3 regions of the Enterobacter sp. Taxon_8 genome follow, and region 3 is predicted to be linked to each of the others. Evidence: predicted binding sites of a transcription regulator. Region 3 holds the regulator's gene; each other region holds the start of a gene.
The links. The regulator PhoB, encoded in region 3, activates phosphate uptake and scavenging genes when phosphate is short. The targets are predictions, from matches to a motif close to CTGTCATAAAACTGNCNNAT.
Positions count from the first base shown of each region.

Region 1: the regulator PhoB is predicted to act here: its motif matches at 3,639-3,658, upstream of AC4IBF_RS18745 (esterase-like activity of phytase family protein).
Region 2: the regulator PhoB is predicted to act here: its motif matches at 1,320-1,339, upstream of pstS (phosphate ABC transporter substrate-binding protein PstS).

Region 1 is NZ_CM177989.1:3,937,493-3,942,916, forward strand. It holds gene AC4IBF_RS18730 (carbon starvation CstA family protein) at 1-939, shown strand, start outside; gene AC4IBF_RS18735 (YbdD/YjiX family protein) at 1,005-1,208, shown strand; gene yjiA (GTPase) at 1,219-2,172, shown strand; gene AC4IBF_RS18745 (esterase-like activity of phytase family protein) at 2,235-3,593, opposite strand; gene AC4IBF_RS18750 (YfaZ family outer membrane protein) at 4,004-4,549, shown strand; gene AC4IBF_RS18755 (NAD-dependent succinate-semialdehyde dehydrogenase) at 4,601-5,424, opposite strand, start outside.
Region 2 is NZ_CM177989.1:4,558,516-4,563,939, forward strand. It holds gene glmS (glutamine--fructose-6-phosphate transaminase (isomerizing)) at 1-1,105, shown strand, start outside; gene pstS (phosphate ABC transporter substrate-binding protein PstS) at 1,427-2,467, shown strand; gene pstC (phosphate ABC transporter permease PstC) at 2,596-3,555, shown strand; gene pstA (phosphate ABC transporter permease PstA) at 3,555-4,445, shown strand; gene pstB (phosphate ABC transporter ATP-binding protein PstB) at 4,493-5,266, shown strand; gene phoU (phosphate signaling complex protein PhoU) at 5,293-5,424, shown strand, end outside.
Region 3 is NZ_CM177989.1:3,552,484-3,557,907, reverse strand. It holds gene sbcC (exonuclease subunit SbcC) at 1-1,861, opposite strand, end outside; gene sbcD (exonuclease subunit SbcD) at 1,858-3,063, opposite strand; gene phoB (phosphate response regulator transcription factor PhoB) at 3,251-3,940, shown strand; gene phoR (phosphate regulon sensor histidine kinase PhoR) at 3,962-5,257, shown strand.

The DNA of each region.
Region 1 (5,424 bases), 390 kb from region 3:
ATGCCGAACCTGCACGAGATGGGCGGCGACAACGCGGCGCTGATTATGGCGCAGCTGAAAGACGCCAGCGCACACGCGGCTGCGACCGTCAGCTCCTGGGGCTTCGTGATTTCGCCTGAGCAGATCATGCAGACCGCGAAGGACATCGGCGAACCGTCCGTGCTGAACCGCGCCGGTGGCGCACCGACGCTGGCTGTCGGTATCGCACACGTGTTCCACAAAGTGCTGCCGTGGGCGGACATGGGCTTCTGGTACCACTTCGGTATTCTGTTCGAAGCGCTGTTCATCCTCACCGCGCTGGACGCCGGTACCCGTGCGGGCCGCTTCATGCTGCAGGATCTGCTGGGTAACTTCGTGCCGTTCCTGAAGAAAACCGACTCTCTGGTAGCAGGCATTCTGGGTACGGCGGGCTGCGTCGGCCTGTGGGGCTACCTGCTGTATCAGGGCGTTGTCGACCCGCTCGGCGGCGTGAAGAGCCTGTGGCCGCTGTTCGGTATCTCTAACCAGATGCTGGCGGCTGTAGCTCTGGTGCTCGGTACCGTTGTCCTCGTGAAGATGAAACGCACCAAATACATCTGGGTCACCGTGGTCCCTGCGCTGTGGCTGCTGCTCTGCACCACCTGGGCGCTTGGCCTGAAGCTGTTCAGCGCCAACCCGCAGCTGGAAGGCTTCTTCTTCATGGCTAACCAGTACAAAGAGAAGATTGCCGCAGGCGGCGCGGATCTGACCGCCCAGCAGATTGCCAACATGAACCATATCGTGGTGAACAACTATACCAACGCGGGTCTGAGCATTCTGTTCCTGGTGGTGGTGTACAGCATCATCTTCTATGGCATCAAAACCTGGCTGAAAGTGCGTAACGCCGACGGCCGTACGGACAAAGAAACCCCGTACGTGCCGGTGCCTGAAGGCGGCGTGAAGACCTCTTCACACCATTAATCCAGCATGTCACTCCAGGCCCGGATCGCTGCGCGCCACCGGGCTTTTTCTTATCAGGACCCGTTATGTTTGGTAACTTAGGCGAAGCAAAAAAATACCTCGGTCAGGCGGCGAAAATGCTGATTGGCATTCCGGACTATGACAACTACGTTGAGCATATGAAGACCAACCATCCGGATAAGCCGTACATGACCTACACTGAATTCTTCCGCGAGCGTCAGGAAGCGCGCTACGGCGGAAGTGGAGAAGGCGGCGTCCGCTGCTGCTAAAGGAGAGACCATGACCCCGATTGCCGTTACCCTGCTGACCGGTTTCCTCGGCGCCGGTAAAACCACCCTGCTGCGCCACATTCTGAACGAGCAGCACGGCTTCAAAATCGCCGTCATCGAAAACGAATTTGGCGAAGTCTCCGTAGACGACCAGCTGATTGGCGATCGCGCCACGCAGATCAAAACCCTGACCAACGGCTGCATCTGCTGCACCCGCTCTAACGAATTAGAAGATGCCCTGCTGGACCTGCTCGACAGCCGCGATCGCGGGGAAATCGACTTTGACCGCCTGGTGATCGAGTGCACCGGCATGGCCGATCCCGGCCCGATTATTCAGACCTTTTTCTCCCATGAGATCCTTTGTCAGCGCTATCTGCTGGACGGCGTGATTGCCCTGGTTGATGCGGTCCACGCCGACGAACAGATGAACCAGTTCACCATCGCCCAGTCTCAGGTGGGCTACGCCGACCGCATCCTGCTGACCAAAACCGACGTGGCGGGCGAAAGCGAAAAGCTTCGCGAGCGCCTGACCCGCATTAACTCCCGCGCGCCGATTTACACGGTGACGCACGGCGATATCGACCTGTCCCAGCTGTTCAACACCAACGGCTTTATGCTGGAGGAGAACGTCACCGCGAAACCGCGCTTCCACTTTATGGGAGACAAGCAAAACGACGTGGCGTCGATTGTGGTGGAGCTGGATTATCCGGTGGATATCAGCGAGGTCTCCCGCGTGATGGAGAACCTGCTGCTGTCGTTTGCCGACAGGCTGCTGCGCTACAAAGGAATGCTGTGGATTGACGGCGAACCCAACCGCCTGCTGTTCCAGGGCGTGCAGCGCCTGTACAGCGCCGACTGGGACCGCCCGTGGGGCGATGAAGCGCCGCACAGCGTGATGGTGTTTATCGGCATACAACTGCCGGAGGAAGAAATTCGGGCGGCGTTTGCGGGTCTGAAGAAATAACCGCATCGAACATCCCCTCTCCCCTATGGGGAGAGGGCTAGGGTGAAGGGTAAGCCCTGGTATTATTTCACCGCCTCCGGAAGCGTCACAATCCACAGCTCGCTGTCCGACTCCGGCTTCTTCAGCGGCTTCACGCTGAGCGTGGTTTCCACCGGTTTATCATCCAGCGTCAGCTTGCCTTCCGCGTTCACCCGATAATCCTTGAGCTTCTTGCCCTCGACCGGGTTTTGCATCGCTACCTTTACGCCAAAGTCGTTATCGTTCGCCACCGCAAGCGTTTTGCTGTCGATCAGCGCCAGCCCTTCGGCCTTCTCCTGCTGCCAGCCCAACGCGCGCAAATCGACGACCTGCGTTTTAGCCGCAAGGGTAATGCCGCGCTGCGCCAGGGTTTTCTCATCATCAAACTCAGGGTACTCGCCCGGCTTGTCGAAGGCGGAAAGGTCGCTCGCCTTGCTGAGATCCACCTTGTAAATCAGGTTACGCATTCCGTCGTTTTTATCGCTTCCCTGCTCAATCAGCAGGATGTGCTGGTCATCAAGCGCCACGATATCGCCGATTTTGGCGTCGCTGTTTTTGTCGTAGGCCGCGCTGTCGATGGGGTAACCGTACATTGCGGTTTTGCCGGTTGCCGGATCGAAGCTCACCAGACGCGTAAACAGCGCCTGCTTTTTGCTCTTACCGTCGATGTCCAGCGTGCTCTGCACGGCGGCGATAATGCGTCCGTCCGGCATCCGGGTCAGGCCTTCAAAGCCCCGGTTCGGCTGGCGCCATTTGATGATGTTTGGCAGGCCGCCCGCGATGGATTTCTCCCCTTCCGCGGCCTGCGGCCCGTGGATCGCCAAGATCTTCCCTTTGCTGTCGACGTTAATCAGGAACGGACCATATTCGTCGCACAGCCAGTAGCCGCCTTTTCCGTCCGGGGTGATGCCTTCTGTGTCCAGGCCACGGTTGTCACCCCTGAGCGTCTTTAAGGTATCGCTGAACGCCACTTCATTGGTGGAACCAATCACGCCGCTTTGCAGCGGCAGACCGTTAATCTCGCCTTTATCATCATGCAGCGGGCGGGCATCAACCGCCTCCGCTTTGCCGTTCTGGACGCGGATGGTCATCAGCAGCGGCGCGAAATCAGGCGTGACAAATATTTTGGCTTCGTTTTTACCCATTTTTGGCGCATCGGCGTTGGGACCGCGATCGGTCACGGTCGCAAAGGTCAGGGCATCGCCCTGCTTGCCCGTAAACAGCAGGCCGGAGCCGATTCCCACAGGGAGTCCGTTCGGAAACGCATCGGCAAACGCGCCGCTGTAGCTCACGTGGGAGCCTTCAGGGAAGCTGACGACATAGCGCTCAGCAGTGGGCTGCGCCGCGAGGCCAGAGAAAGAGAGCGCACAGCCGATAAGCACAGGAATAATTTTTCTTTTCATATTGTTAGTGTCCAGGAAGTGAAGCCAACAACGTAAAGAAGGAACGTGTCAGAAAAATGACATGGCGGAAAGCGACCTGGCGTTGCGGGACGTATAACCACCTCCAGAAATGTAAACCTGTGTCTTAATCTGTGACAACTGAAACACTTTTGGAAATTATTAGAAACTCAATTAATTCAACACGAACTACATTCTCCGGCTCGTTCAGCGTACGTTTAATCAAAACCCTGAACCATCCCTAAACGCGAATGCATTACGTATTGACTCCTTGCCGGCTCAACATTCAACCAACATTTAAAATTCAAAAACCCAACAAAATCAGCTTAAAAACGCGACAAACATCACATTTGCAGTGATAAACAGCTCTTGTTAAGGTGCCCTCAGATTAATTTGATGAAGAGGAAAAACTCATGAAAAAGCTCAACGTTCTCCTTCTTTCCGCTCTGACCGCCGTATCAGGCTCCGCACTGGCCATGGGCGGCAGCATTGAGCAGGGTAAGAACTTCACTAACCTGAACGTCGAAATGGGTAAATCAACCTCTGGTCTGTACACCGAAGGTAGCTGGCTGAAAAACACCGACGACGGCACCACGACCGGTGGCGTGGGTGCAGGCTACAACTTCGAGGTCGGCCCGGTGATGCTGAACGCAGGCGCTAAGGCCCTCTACGTTGGCCCGAAGAAAGGCGATAACGGCGTGGCGTTCCCGGTCGGCGGCGGTGTGAACGTTGCCCTGACCGACAGCATCAGGGTATTCGGTGAAGGCTACGTTGCTCCAGACGGCCTGAACAACAGCGTGAAAAACTACGTTGAAGCGAACGGCGGCGTAAGCTGGACGCCAGTGAAGCCGGTGACGCTGAAGGTGGGTTATCGTCACGTGAGCGTTGATGGCAAAGACGGTCGTCCAAACCACACGCTGGTAGACGGCGCTTACTTCGGCGGCGGCGTGAGCTTCTAATCCACCTGATAAATAAAAAACCTGCCATTCGGCAGGTTTTTTATTACTACGTTACTTACGCACCACCACCAGCTTCTGGTTCACAAATTCTTTAATCCCCAGATCCGACAGCTCGCGTCCGTAACCGGAGCGCTTCACGCCGCCGAACGGCAGCTCTGGCGCGGTATCGGTGAGCCAGTTGATGTACACCATCCCCGTCTCGATACGCGACGCCATCTTCTTCGCGCGCTCGATATCCTGGCTGAATACCGCCCCGCCCAGGCCGTAGTGGGAGTCGTTCGCCAGCGCGACCGCCTCTTCGTCGTTTTTCACCACGTACATCTGCGCCACCGGGCCGAAGAACTCTTCGAAGTACGCCGGGTTGTCGCGCGAGATGTTCGTCAGGATCGTCGGTTCAAAAAAGCTGCCGTCGCGCTGCACCGGCTTGCCGCCATAGTGCAGCGTCGCGCCGTTTTTCACCGCCTCGTTAACCTGTTTGGTCAACGTTTCTAGCGCATCTTTCGACGACAGCGGCCCCAGCGTAGTGCTTTCGTCCAGCGGATCGCCAATCTTCACCTGCTTAAACGCCTCGGTGAATTTGCTCAGGAAAGCGTCGGCGATCTTTTCATGCAGGATAAAGCGCTTCGCCGCGGTACAGACCTGCCCGGCGTTGTTGAGACGCGCATTCACGCCAATCTTGACGGCTTTGTCCAGGTCCGCATCGTCCAGCACCACGAATACGTCGTTACCGCCCAGCTCAAGCGTGGATTTCTTGATGTGCTTCGCCGCCTGCGCGGCCACCACGCTGCCGGCTTTTTCAGAGCCGGTTAATGCGGCGCCCTGCACGCGATCGTCGGCAATGATGTTCGCCACCTGCTCGGACGAGATAAACAGGT
Region 2 (5,424 bases), 1.0 Mb from region 3:
CGCGGGCGACAAAGGCGCTTACCGTCACTATATGCAGAAAGAGATTTACGAGCAGCCAAACGCCATCAAAAACACCCTGACCGGGCGCATTAGCCACGGTGAAGTGGATCTGAGCGAGCTGGGCGCAAACGCGAACGAACTGCTCAGCAAGGTCGAGCATATTCAGATCGTGGCCTGCGGCACCTCCTACAACTCCGGTATGGTTTCTCGCTACTGGTTTGAATCCCTGGCGGGCGTGCCGTGCGATGTGGAAATCGCGTCTGAATTCCGCTATCGCAAATCTGCGGTGCGTCGTAACAGCCTGATGATAACCCTTTCCCAGTCCGGCGAAACGGCGGATACGCTCGCAGCGCTGCGTCTGTCTAAAGAGCTGGGCTACCTGGGCTCTCTGGCCATCTGTAACGTCCCGGGCTCCTCGCTGGTGCGTGAATCCGATCTGGCGCTGATGACTAAAGCGGGCACCGAAATCGGCGTGGCTTCAACCAAAGCGTTTACCACGCAGCTGACCGTTCTGCTGATGCTGGTGGCGAAGCTTGCGCGTCTGAAAGGTGAAGATGCGTCCGTTGAGCATGACATCGTTCATGGTCTGCAGGCGCTGCCAAGCCGTATTGAGCAGATGCTGTCTCAGGACAAACGCATCGAAGCGCTGGCGGAAGATTTCTCTGACAAACATCACGCCCTGTTCCTGGGTCGTGGCGATCAGTATCCGATTGCGCTGGAAGGCGCACTGAAGCTTAAAGAGATCTCCTACATCCACGCGGAAGCCTATGCGGCAGGCGAGCTGAAACACGGCCCGCTGGCGCTGATTGACGCGGATATGCCGGTCATCGTTGTGGCACCTAACAACGAACTGCTGGAAAAACTGAAATCTAACATCGAAGAAGTGCGTGCCCGTGGGGGTGTTCTGTACGTCTTCGCCGACAAAGATGCCGGTTTTGTCAGCAACGACAACATGCACATCATCGAGATGCCGCATGTGGAAGAGGTGATTGCACCGATCTTCTATACCGTTCCGCTGCAGCTGCTGGCTTACCATGTGGCGCTGATCAAAGGCACCGACGTTGACCAGCCGCGTAACCTGGCGAAATCAGTTACCGTAGAATAATCCCTTCAGGCTCCACCCTCGGGTGGAGCTTTTTTATCCCGCCCGGTTTGTTTTTAATCAATCCTGTCTCGTTTTTAATAATGACAATTTGTCATCTTCAGCTACTTTTTTCAGTGTCACATAAAGAAAATATTTCTGAAAACGTATTGTCATAAAAGTGGCTAACACGATGAAAATTAAGCTTTATTGTGTGGTATTTTAAGTTAAATTTTCATTGTCATAAAACTGTCATAATTCGTACATTTATCTGTCACCTGTTTGTCCTATTTTGCTCATCGTAGCCACTAAACAACGATTTATGAAAATCTTGCAGGAGACATTATGAAAGTTATGCGTACCACTGTCGCAACTGTTGTCGCCGCGACCTTATCTCTGAGCGCGTTCTCTGTATTTGCAGAAGCAAGCCTGACTGGCGCTGGTGCAACCTTCCCTGCGCCGGTGTATGCCAAATGGGCGGATACCTACCAGAAAGAAACCGGTAACAAGGTTAACTATCAGGGTATCGGCTCCTCCGGTGGCGTGAAACAAATTACCGCGAACACGGTTGATTTCGGCGCATCTGACGCTCCGCTGTCTGATGATAAGCTGGCTCAGGAAGGCCTGTTCCAGTTCCCTACCGTGATCGGTGGCGTGGTCCTGGCGATCAACCTGCCGGGCGTGAAGTCGGGCGAGCTGGTGCTGGACGGCAAAACGCTGGGTGACATCTACCTGGGCAAAATCAAAAAATGGGATGACGAAGCGATCGCTAAGCTCAACCCAGGCCTGAAGCTGCCTTCTCAGAACATCGCCGTGGTTCGCCGCGCGGATGGTTCCGGTACGTCTTTCGTGTTCACCAGCTACCTGGCGAAAGTGAACGAAGAGTGGAAATCTAAAGTCGGCTCCGGCTCAACCGTTAACTGGCCTACCGGTCTGGGCGGTAAAGGTAACGACGGTATCGCCGCGTTCGTACAACGTCTGCCTGGCTCCATCGGCTACGTAGAGTATGCGTACGCGAAGCAGAATAACCTGTCCTACACCAAACTGGTGTCTGCAGACGGCAAACCGGTTAGCCCGACCGAAGAGAACTTTGCTAACGCTGCCAAAGGCGCTGACTGGAGCAAATCCTTCGCTCAGGATCTGACTAACCAGAAGGGCGAAGGTGCATGGCCAATCACCTCTACCACCTTCATCCTGGTGCACAAAGAGCAGAAGAAACCTGAGCAGGGCGCTGAAGTGCTGAAGTTCTTCGACTGGGCATACAAAAACGGCGGCAAACAGGCTAACGCTCTGGATTACGCCACCCTGCCGGACAACGTAGTTGAGCAGATTCGTGCTGCATGGAAAACCAACGTGAAAGACAGCAGCGGTAAAGCGCTGTACTAACAGGATATATTTAACGAAGATGGCGGGTGGCGCTGAGCTTGCCCGCCCTACGGTTTAAGCTGTAGGCCCGGTAAGCGTCAGCGCCACCGGGCATATTCGTAAAAACGTCTCAAACAGAAGAGTAATTTATGGCTGCAACCAAGCCTGCATTTAACCCTCCGGGTAAAAAAGGTGACATGATTTTCAGCGCGCTGGTCAAACTGGCTGCGCTGATTGTGCTATTGCTGCTGGGCGGCATTATCGTGTCTCTGATTTTCTCCTCATGGCCGAGCATCCAGAAATTCGGTTTCTCCTTCCTGTGGACCAAAGAGTGGGACGCGCCGAACGACATCTACGGTGCTCTGGTGCCTATTTACGGCACGCTGGTAACCTCGTTCATCGCCCTGCTGATTGCGGTTCCGGTAAGCTTTGGTATTGCCCTGTTCCTGACGGAGCTGGCGCCAGGCTGGCTGCGTCGTCCGCTGGGGATTGCCATCGAACTGCTGGCAGCTATTCCGAGTATCGTCTACGGCATGTGGGGCCTGTTCATCTTTGCCCCGCTGTTCGCTACATATTTCCAGGAACCGGTGGGTAATGTCCTTTCTGCCATTCCGTTTGTGGGGGCCCTGTTCTCTGGCCCGGCTTTCGGTATCGGCATTCTGGCGGCAGGTGTGATCCTCGCCATCATGATAATTCCGTACATTGCGGCGGTCATGCGTGATGTGTTCGAACAAACGCCGGTGATGATGAAAGAGTCGGCCTACGGCATCGGCTGCACCACCTGGGAAGTAATCTGGCGCATTGTCCTTCCGTTCACGAAAAATGGGGTGATCGGGGGCGTGATGCTGGGCTTAGGTCGTGCGCTGGGTGAAACCATGGCGGTCACCTTTATCATCGGTAACACCTACCAGCTCGACAGCGCGTCGCTCTACATGCCGGGTAACAGTATTACCTCGGCGCTGGCGAATGAATTTGCGGAAGCGGAATCCGGGCTGCACGTGGCGGCGCTGATGGAGCTGGGTCTGATTCTGTTCGTTATTACCTTCATTGTTCTGGCGATTTCCAAGCTGATGATTATGCGTCTCGCTAAAAATGAGGGAGCACGCTAATGGCCACTCTCGAAATGCAAGCAACTGCTGAACTGGCGGAATCCCGCCGCAAAATGCAGGCCAGACGCCGCATGAAAAACCGCATTGCCCTAACGCTCTCAATGGCGACGATGGCATTCGGCCTGTTCTGGCTGGTCTGGATCCTCTTCTCGACAATCGTTCGTGGGATTGACGGAATGTCACTCTCGCTGTTCACCGAAATGACGCCGCCGCCGAACACGGCGGGCGGTGGCCTGGCGAATGCGCTGGCCGGCAGCGGGTTGCTGATCCTCTGGGCAACGGTATTCGGCACGCCGCTGGGCATCATGGCGGGGATTTACCTGGCAGAATACGGTCGTAAATCCTGGCTGGCGGAAGTGATTCGCTTCATTAACGATATTTTGCTGTCAGCCCCGTCTATCGTGGTGGGTCTGTTCGTTTACACCGTTGTTGTGGCGCAGATGGAACACTTCTCCGGCTGGGCGGGTGTGATTGCCCTGGCGCTGCTGCAGGTGCCGATTGTGATTCGAACCACCGAGAACATGCTGAAACTGGTGCCGGACAGCCTGCGTGAAGCGGCTTATGCACTGGGTACGCCGAAATGGAAGATGATCTCTGCAATTACGCTGAAGGCGTCCGTATCCGGGATCATGACCGGTATCCTGCTGGCGGTTGCGCGTATCGCGGGTGAAACTGCGCCGCTGCTGTTTACGTCCCTCTCCAACCAGTTCTGGAGCACGGACATGATGCAGCCGATCGCCAACCTGCCGGTGACGATCTTTAAATTTGCGATGAGCCCATTCGCGGAATGGCAGCAGCTGGCCTGGGCCGGGGTGCTGATCATTACCCTTTGCGTACTGTTGCTGAACATTCTGGCGCGCGTCATTTTCGCGAAGAAGAAACACGGTTAATTTTTTACGGCGCGGCAGCTCGCGGCGCCGAATGAGGAAATGAGTCAATGAGTATGGTTGATACTGCCCCGGGTAAGATTCAGGTTCGTGATTTGAACTTCTACTACGGCAAATTCCATGCCCTGAAGAACATCAACCTGGATATCGCTAAGAACCAGGTCACGGCATTTATCGGTCCATCCGGCTGTGGGAAATCCACGCTGCTGCGTACCTTTAACAAAATGTATTCGCTCTATCCGGAGCAGCGCGCTGAAGGGGAAATCATCCTCGATGGCGAAAATATTCTGACCCAGGCTCAGGATATCGCCCTGCTGCGCGCCAAAGTGGGGATGGTGTTCCAGAAACCCACGCCGTTCCCGATGTCCATTTATGACAACATCGCCTTTGGCGTTCGCCTGTTTGAAAAGCTCTCCCGCGCCGATATGGACGAGCGCGTGCAGTGGGCTTTGACCAAGGCCGCATTATGGAACGAAACCAAAGATAAGTTGCACCAGAGCGGTTACTCTCTCTCCGGTGGTCAGCAGCAGCGTCTGTGCATTGCGCGCGGTATTGCGATTCGCCCGGAAGTGTTGCTGCTGGATGAGCCGTGTTCAGCGCTGGACCCGATCTCAACCGGTCGTATTGAAGAACTGATCACCGAGCTGAAGCAGGATTACACCGTGGTTATCGTGACCCATAACATGCAGCAGGCTGCACGTTGCTCCGATCACACGGCGTTTATGTACCTGGGTGAATTGATTGAGTTCAGCAACACGGACGATCTCTTCACTAAGCCCGCGAAGAAACAAACCGAAGATTATATTACTGGCCGCTACGGTTGATTTGCCTTAGTGCATGTGGAGAAACCATGGACAACCTCAATCTTAATAAACACATTTCCGGCCAGTTCAACGCAGAGCTGGAAAGCATTCGCACCCAGGTGATGACCATGGGCGGTATGGTCGAGCAGCAGCTTTCTGATGCGATTACGGCGATGCAC
Region 3 (5,424 bases):
GGGTCAGCCGCTGGCTGAGCTGATAAAGCTGGCGCTCGTACTGTTCCTGTTCGTTCAGCCATGGCGCGATATCATCCTGAATATTCAACGCAATGTTCAGGGACGTGCAGGCCGCCATCCACTCTTTAGTGAGCGCTTGCTCTTCCTGAGAAAGCGTCTGCGCGTCGTCTGTTTCACGCTGGATCTGCTGAGTCAGGGCATTAACCTGTCCCAGCACCAGCAGGCCTTCCTCTTTAAGCGCGGCGACCTCTTTTTCCAGGGCATCACGGCGGCGCTGGTTATCCGTCAGCTCAAGCGACTGATATTGCTCAACGGCCGGATGTTCGCAGGAACCGCACAGCGGACAGGGTTTACCCGCCTCAAGCTGCGAACGGTAATGCTCCAGCTTCTTGATTGTTGCTTCGGTTTCGCACAGGGCTTTCAGGTCGAGATAGTGCTGGTTTTTTTCTTTGTACTGCTGGCGGCGCAGCGTCAGCGTTTCATTGAGTTTATTTTGTTCGGCCTGCGCCTTCTGCACGCTTTCACCGCTCTGACGCAGGCGCTTTTGCAGCGGCTGATAGCGGGCATGCAGCGACGTCAGCTGCTGGCGCAGCGTGCGTGACCGGGACTGCTGCTCCATGGCTACGCTGACTTCGTCCGCCGTTAGCGTCAGCGCATTTTCCGGCATCGCAACCAGCCTGTTGCGTAATTCACTTATCCGCGCCGCAAGCGAGGCTAACTGCGTTTTATCGCGGTTAAGCTGCGAGAACTGGGCACGCCATCCGGCGATCTCCTGCCCCAGCAGGCGATAACGCTCGTGCTCCGCCAGCCACTGCGCCAGCGCCGTCAGTTCGGTCTGAAGCTGCTCGTGGTTACGCAGGGCGGTATTGCGAATACGCGAACGCAGCGCGGTTCTGGCTTGTAAGCGAGTATTTACTTCGATAATACGCTGCTGCGTTTGCGTCAGGCGTGCGGTTTGTTCCTGCTGATGCTCCCAAAGCGGTCGAAGCTGGGCGGCGGGCAGAGCAAGCTGGAGTTTTGCCAGCTCAGGTGCTGCGTCCGCCAGCGCCTGTTGCGCATGCTGCTGGAGCGCGTTGACGCGCTGTTGCTCTCTTACGAGCTCTTCATGGCGCGTAAGCCACTGAAAATCTTTCTGTTGGCTTTGCTGCTGTTCCAGCAGGATTTTCTCTTCGTCAGTAAGTGCCTGCAAACTTTGCTGTAACTGCTGCTGTTGCTCTTCACTCAACAGCACGACGCCCGCCGCCTGCGCCTCGCATTTTTCAAGCACGCTGCGGGCGGCTTTGTGTTTTTCAAACACCATGGCGGAAATCTGGCCGTAGATCTCGGTGCCGGTCAGCTCTTCCAGTAGCTCGGCACGATCGCTCGGTTTGGCGTTGAGGAAGGCAGCAAACTGCCCCTGTGAGAGCAGCATCGAGCGGGTAAAGCGGCCATAGTCCAGCCCGGTGAGCGCGGCGGTTTGCTCCAGTTTATCCGTCACTTTGTCGGCCAGGATTTTGCCATCTTCGCAGCGCGCCAGCTCAACGCGCGGTGCCTGCAGGTTCCCGTCAGACTGGTTGCGCGCCCGGTTCTGGCTCCAGAAGGCGCGGTAGGCGATGCCTTTTACCTCGAACTCCACTTCCGCCAGGCACTCGGCGGTGTCGCGCGTCATCAGATCGTTTTGCGCCTGGGAGACCTTATTCAGGCGCGGCGTTTCGTGATAAAGCGCCAGACAGATGGCGTCGAGCAGGGTAGTTTTACCTGCCCCGGTCGCGCCGGTGATGGCAAACAGCCCGTTGCTGGCAAACGGCTCAGCGGTAAAGTCAATTTTCCACTCGCCCTTGAGGGAGTTGATATTTTTCAGGCGCAGGCTCAGAATTTTCACGCGTTTTCTTCCTCATCATTGAGCGCGTGCAGGGTATGGCTGAACAGTTCGCTGAGCCTTGCGCGCTTCGTGTCGTCGATTTCCTCCTGCGAGAGCCTGCGTTCAAACACCTCTTCAACCCGAAGCTCACTGAGCGTTTCGCGTTGAGCGCTTAACAGAATTTTCTCGCGCTGCTCGCGGCTGCGGCGCACCAGTAACACCTCTACCGGTAAGTCTTCGGTCAGTGCCTGGATTTTTCGCTGCATATCGTGCAGGTAGTCGTCGGTGGTGATTTCGATATCCAGCCAGACGGGGGGATCTTGCTCGACGCCGCGCCACTGCTCCAGCTGGGCGGTAATGGCGTCGAGATCGCCCTTCAGCACCGCCAGCGGCTGGGTGACGGGTACCTCCAGTGTTTCGACGGCGCTGAGTTTGCCCTCGCTAAAACTCACCAGATGCACGGATTTGGCTTTGCCCGTTTCGTCAAAGCTGAGCGAAACAGGTGAGCCACAGTAGCGGATATGCTCGCAGCCGCCGATGACCTGAGCGCGGTGGATGTGGCCGAGCGCGATGTAGTCGGCTGGCGGGAAGTTTTGCGCCGGAAAGGCATCCAGCGTGCCGATATAGATGTCACGCACGGCGTCACTTTTACTGGCCCCGACCGTGGTGAGATGCCCGGTTGCAATCACCGGAATCGGCTGGTCACCCCGCAGTGCACAGGCTTCGGCGTGCTGCTGGTGGTAATAGTCGGTGATGGCCTGTAATAAATGCTGCTGCTTTTCCGCACCCGACAGCCCCGCCTGGCTTTGCACGATGTCGCGCGGACGTAAAAACGGTATCGGACACAGCACCGCCCCCGGCGACCCGTCGCGTTTTTTCAGGATCTGCGGGGCGTGCCCGGCGCTGGCGACGACGGTGGTATTGAGAAACGCCAGGATGTCGCGGGATTCATTCAGCGTTGCGACGGAATCGTGGTTGCCGGCGACAATCACCAGATGACACCCTGTTTGCTGCAAATTCACCACGAAGCGGTTGTACAGCTCGCGCGCGTAGCTCGGCGGCGAGCCGGTATCAAAAATATCTCCCGCCACGATAATCGCGTCCACCTCATGCGTCCGGGCCGTTTCCAGCAGCCAGCCCAGGAACGCTTCATGTTCAGCCGCACGGCTTTTGCTGTAAAAATTTTGACCCAGATGCCAGTCCGAGGTGTGAAGTATGCGCATAGCTGATCCGTGGCAAAAAAGAGAAAGCAGGATTATAAACGTTCAGAGAAGGGAAAATAACCGCTGTAATAAAACAACGGTTTGCCCGTTAACGTGGTACTGTTTTTCATAAATCTGTCATAAATCTGACGCATAATGGCGCCGAATTACAAACTTGTAACGTAAATAAGATAAGACAGGGCAAAGTATGGCGAGACGTATTCTGGTCGTAGAAGATGAAGCTCCAATTCGTGAAATGGTGTGCTTCGTGCTCGAGCAAAACGGCTTCCAGCCGGTTGAAGCGGAAGATTATGACAGCGCAGTGAACCAGCTGAATGAACCCTGGCCCGATCTGATTCTGTTGGACTGGATGTTGCCCGGCGGCTCCGGACTGCAGTTTATCAAACACCTGAAACGTGAAGCGCTGACCCGCGATATCCCGGTTGTGATGCTCACGGCGCGCGGAGAAGAAGAGGATCGCGTGCGCGGTCTGGAGACCGGTGCGGACGATTACATTACTAAACCGTTCTCCCCAAAAGAGCTGGTGGCTCGCATTAAAGCCGTGATGCGCCGTATTTCGCCGATGGCGGTGGAAGAGGTGATCGAAATGCAGGGGCTGAGCCTTGATCCTACTTCTCACCGTGTGATGACCGGTGAAAATCCCCTCGACATGGGGCCTACCGAATTTAAACTCCTGCACTTCTTTATGACCCACCCGGAGCGCGTTTACAGCCGCGAGCAGTTGCTGAATAACGTCTGGGGAACTAACGTGTATGTCGAAGACCGGACGGTTGATGTACATATTCGCCGCCTGCGAAAAGCACTGGAATTGAGCGGCCACGATCGCATGGTGCAGACGGTCCGCGGCACGGGTTATCGTTTTTCTACCCGTTTCTGAACAATGACAGGAGTATGACGCGTGCTGGAACGTCTGTCATGGAAAAGGCTCGTCTTTGAACTGATCTTATGCTGTATTCCGGCCTTCATTCTGGGGGCCTTTCTTGGACACCTGCCGTGGTTTCTGCTGGCGTCGGTCACCGGGCTGTTGATCTGGCATTTCTGGAATCTGCTGCGCCTCTCCTGGTGGCTGTGGGTTGACCGAAGCATGACGCCGCCGCCGGGAAGCGGCAGCTGGGAGCCGCTGCTTTACGGTCTGCATCAGATGCAGATGCGTAATAAAAAGCGTCGCCGCGAGCTGGGAAGCCTGATTAAGCGTTTTCGCAGCGGTGCAGAGTCGCTGCCGGATGCCGTGATCCTGACCACCGAAGAAGGGACGATCTTCTGGTGTAACGGCCTGGCGCAGCAGCTGCTGGGCCTGCGCTGGCCGGATGACAATGGCCAGAATATCCTCAACCTTCTGCGCTATCCCGAGTTCACGCTGTATCTGAAAAAGCGTGATTTCACCCGTCCGCACAATCTGAAGCTCAATAATGGCCGCCATCTGGAAATACGCGTGATGCCCTACAGCGATAAGCAGTGGCTGATGGTGGCGCGCGATGTTACCCAGATGCACCAGCTGGAAGGGGCGCGTCGCAACTTCTTCGCCAACGTCAGCCACGAACTGCGAACCCCGTTGACCGTGCTGCAGGGCTACCTGGAGATGATGCAGGAGCAAACGCTGGAAGGTGCGCCGCGTGAAAAAGCGCTGCACACCATGCGCGAGCAAACGCACCGGATGGAAGGCCTGGTGAAGCAGCTGCTGACGCTCTCGAAGATTGAAGCGGCGCCAACGCTCGCGCTAAATGACACCATTGATGTCCCGATGATGCTGCGGGTCGTGGAGCGTGAAGCGCAGACGTTAAGCCACAAAAAGCATCACCTGACCTTTGACGTCGACAACACGCTGAAGGTGCTGGGCAGCGAAGATGAGCTGCGCAGCGCCATTTCCAACCTGGTGTATAACGCGGTGAATCATACGCCGGAGGGGACGGATATCGTGGTGCGCTGGCACCATACCCCAACGGGGGCCGAGTTTAGCGTGGAGGACAACGGGCCGGGGATTGCGCCGGAGCATATTCCGCGTCTGACCGAGCGCTTCTACCGTGTGGATAAAGCGCGATCGCGCCAGACGGGCGGAAGCGGCCTGGGGCTGGCAATTGTGAAACACGCGGTGAATCACCATGAAAGCCGTCTCGATATTCAGAGTACGCTGGGTAAAGGAACCCGCTTCAGTTTCGTTATTCCGGAACGATTAATTGCCAAAAAGATCGCCTGACGGCGGGCGTGTCATTTTACCTTTCCACGGGTCAGCCATCGCTGGCCCGTTTGCTTTGCAGTCAAGCGAAACGCGGATGAATTTTATACGGCTGGCTGTTTTTTGTTCGCATGATTAGCCATGGGTTTTTCTTATAAACAGCGTATTGTGCTGGTGCGTGTTTTCAT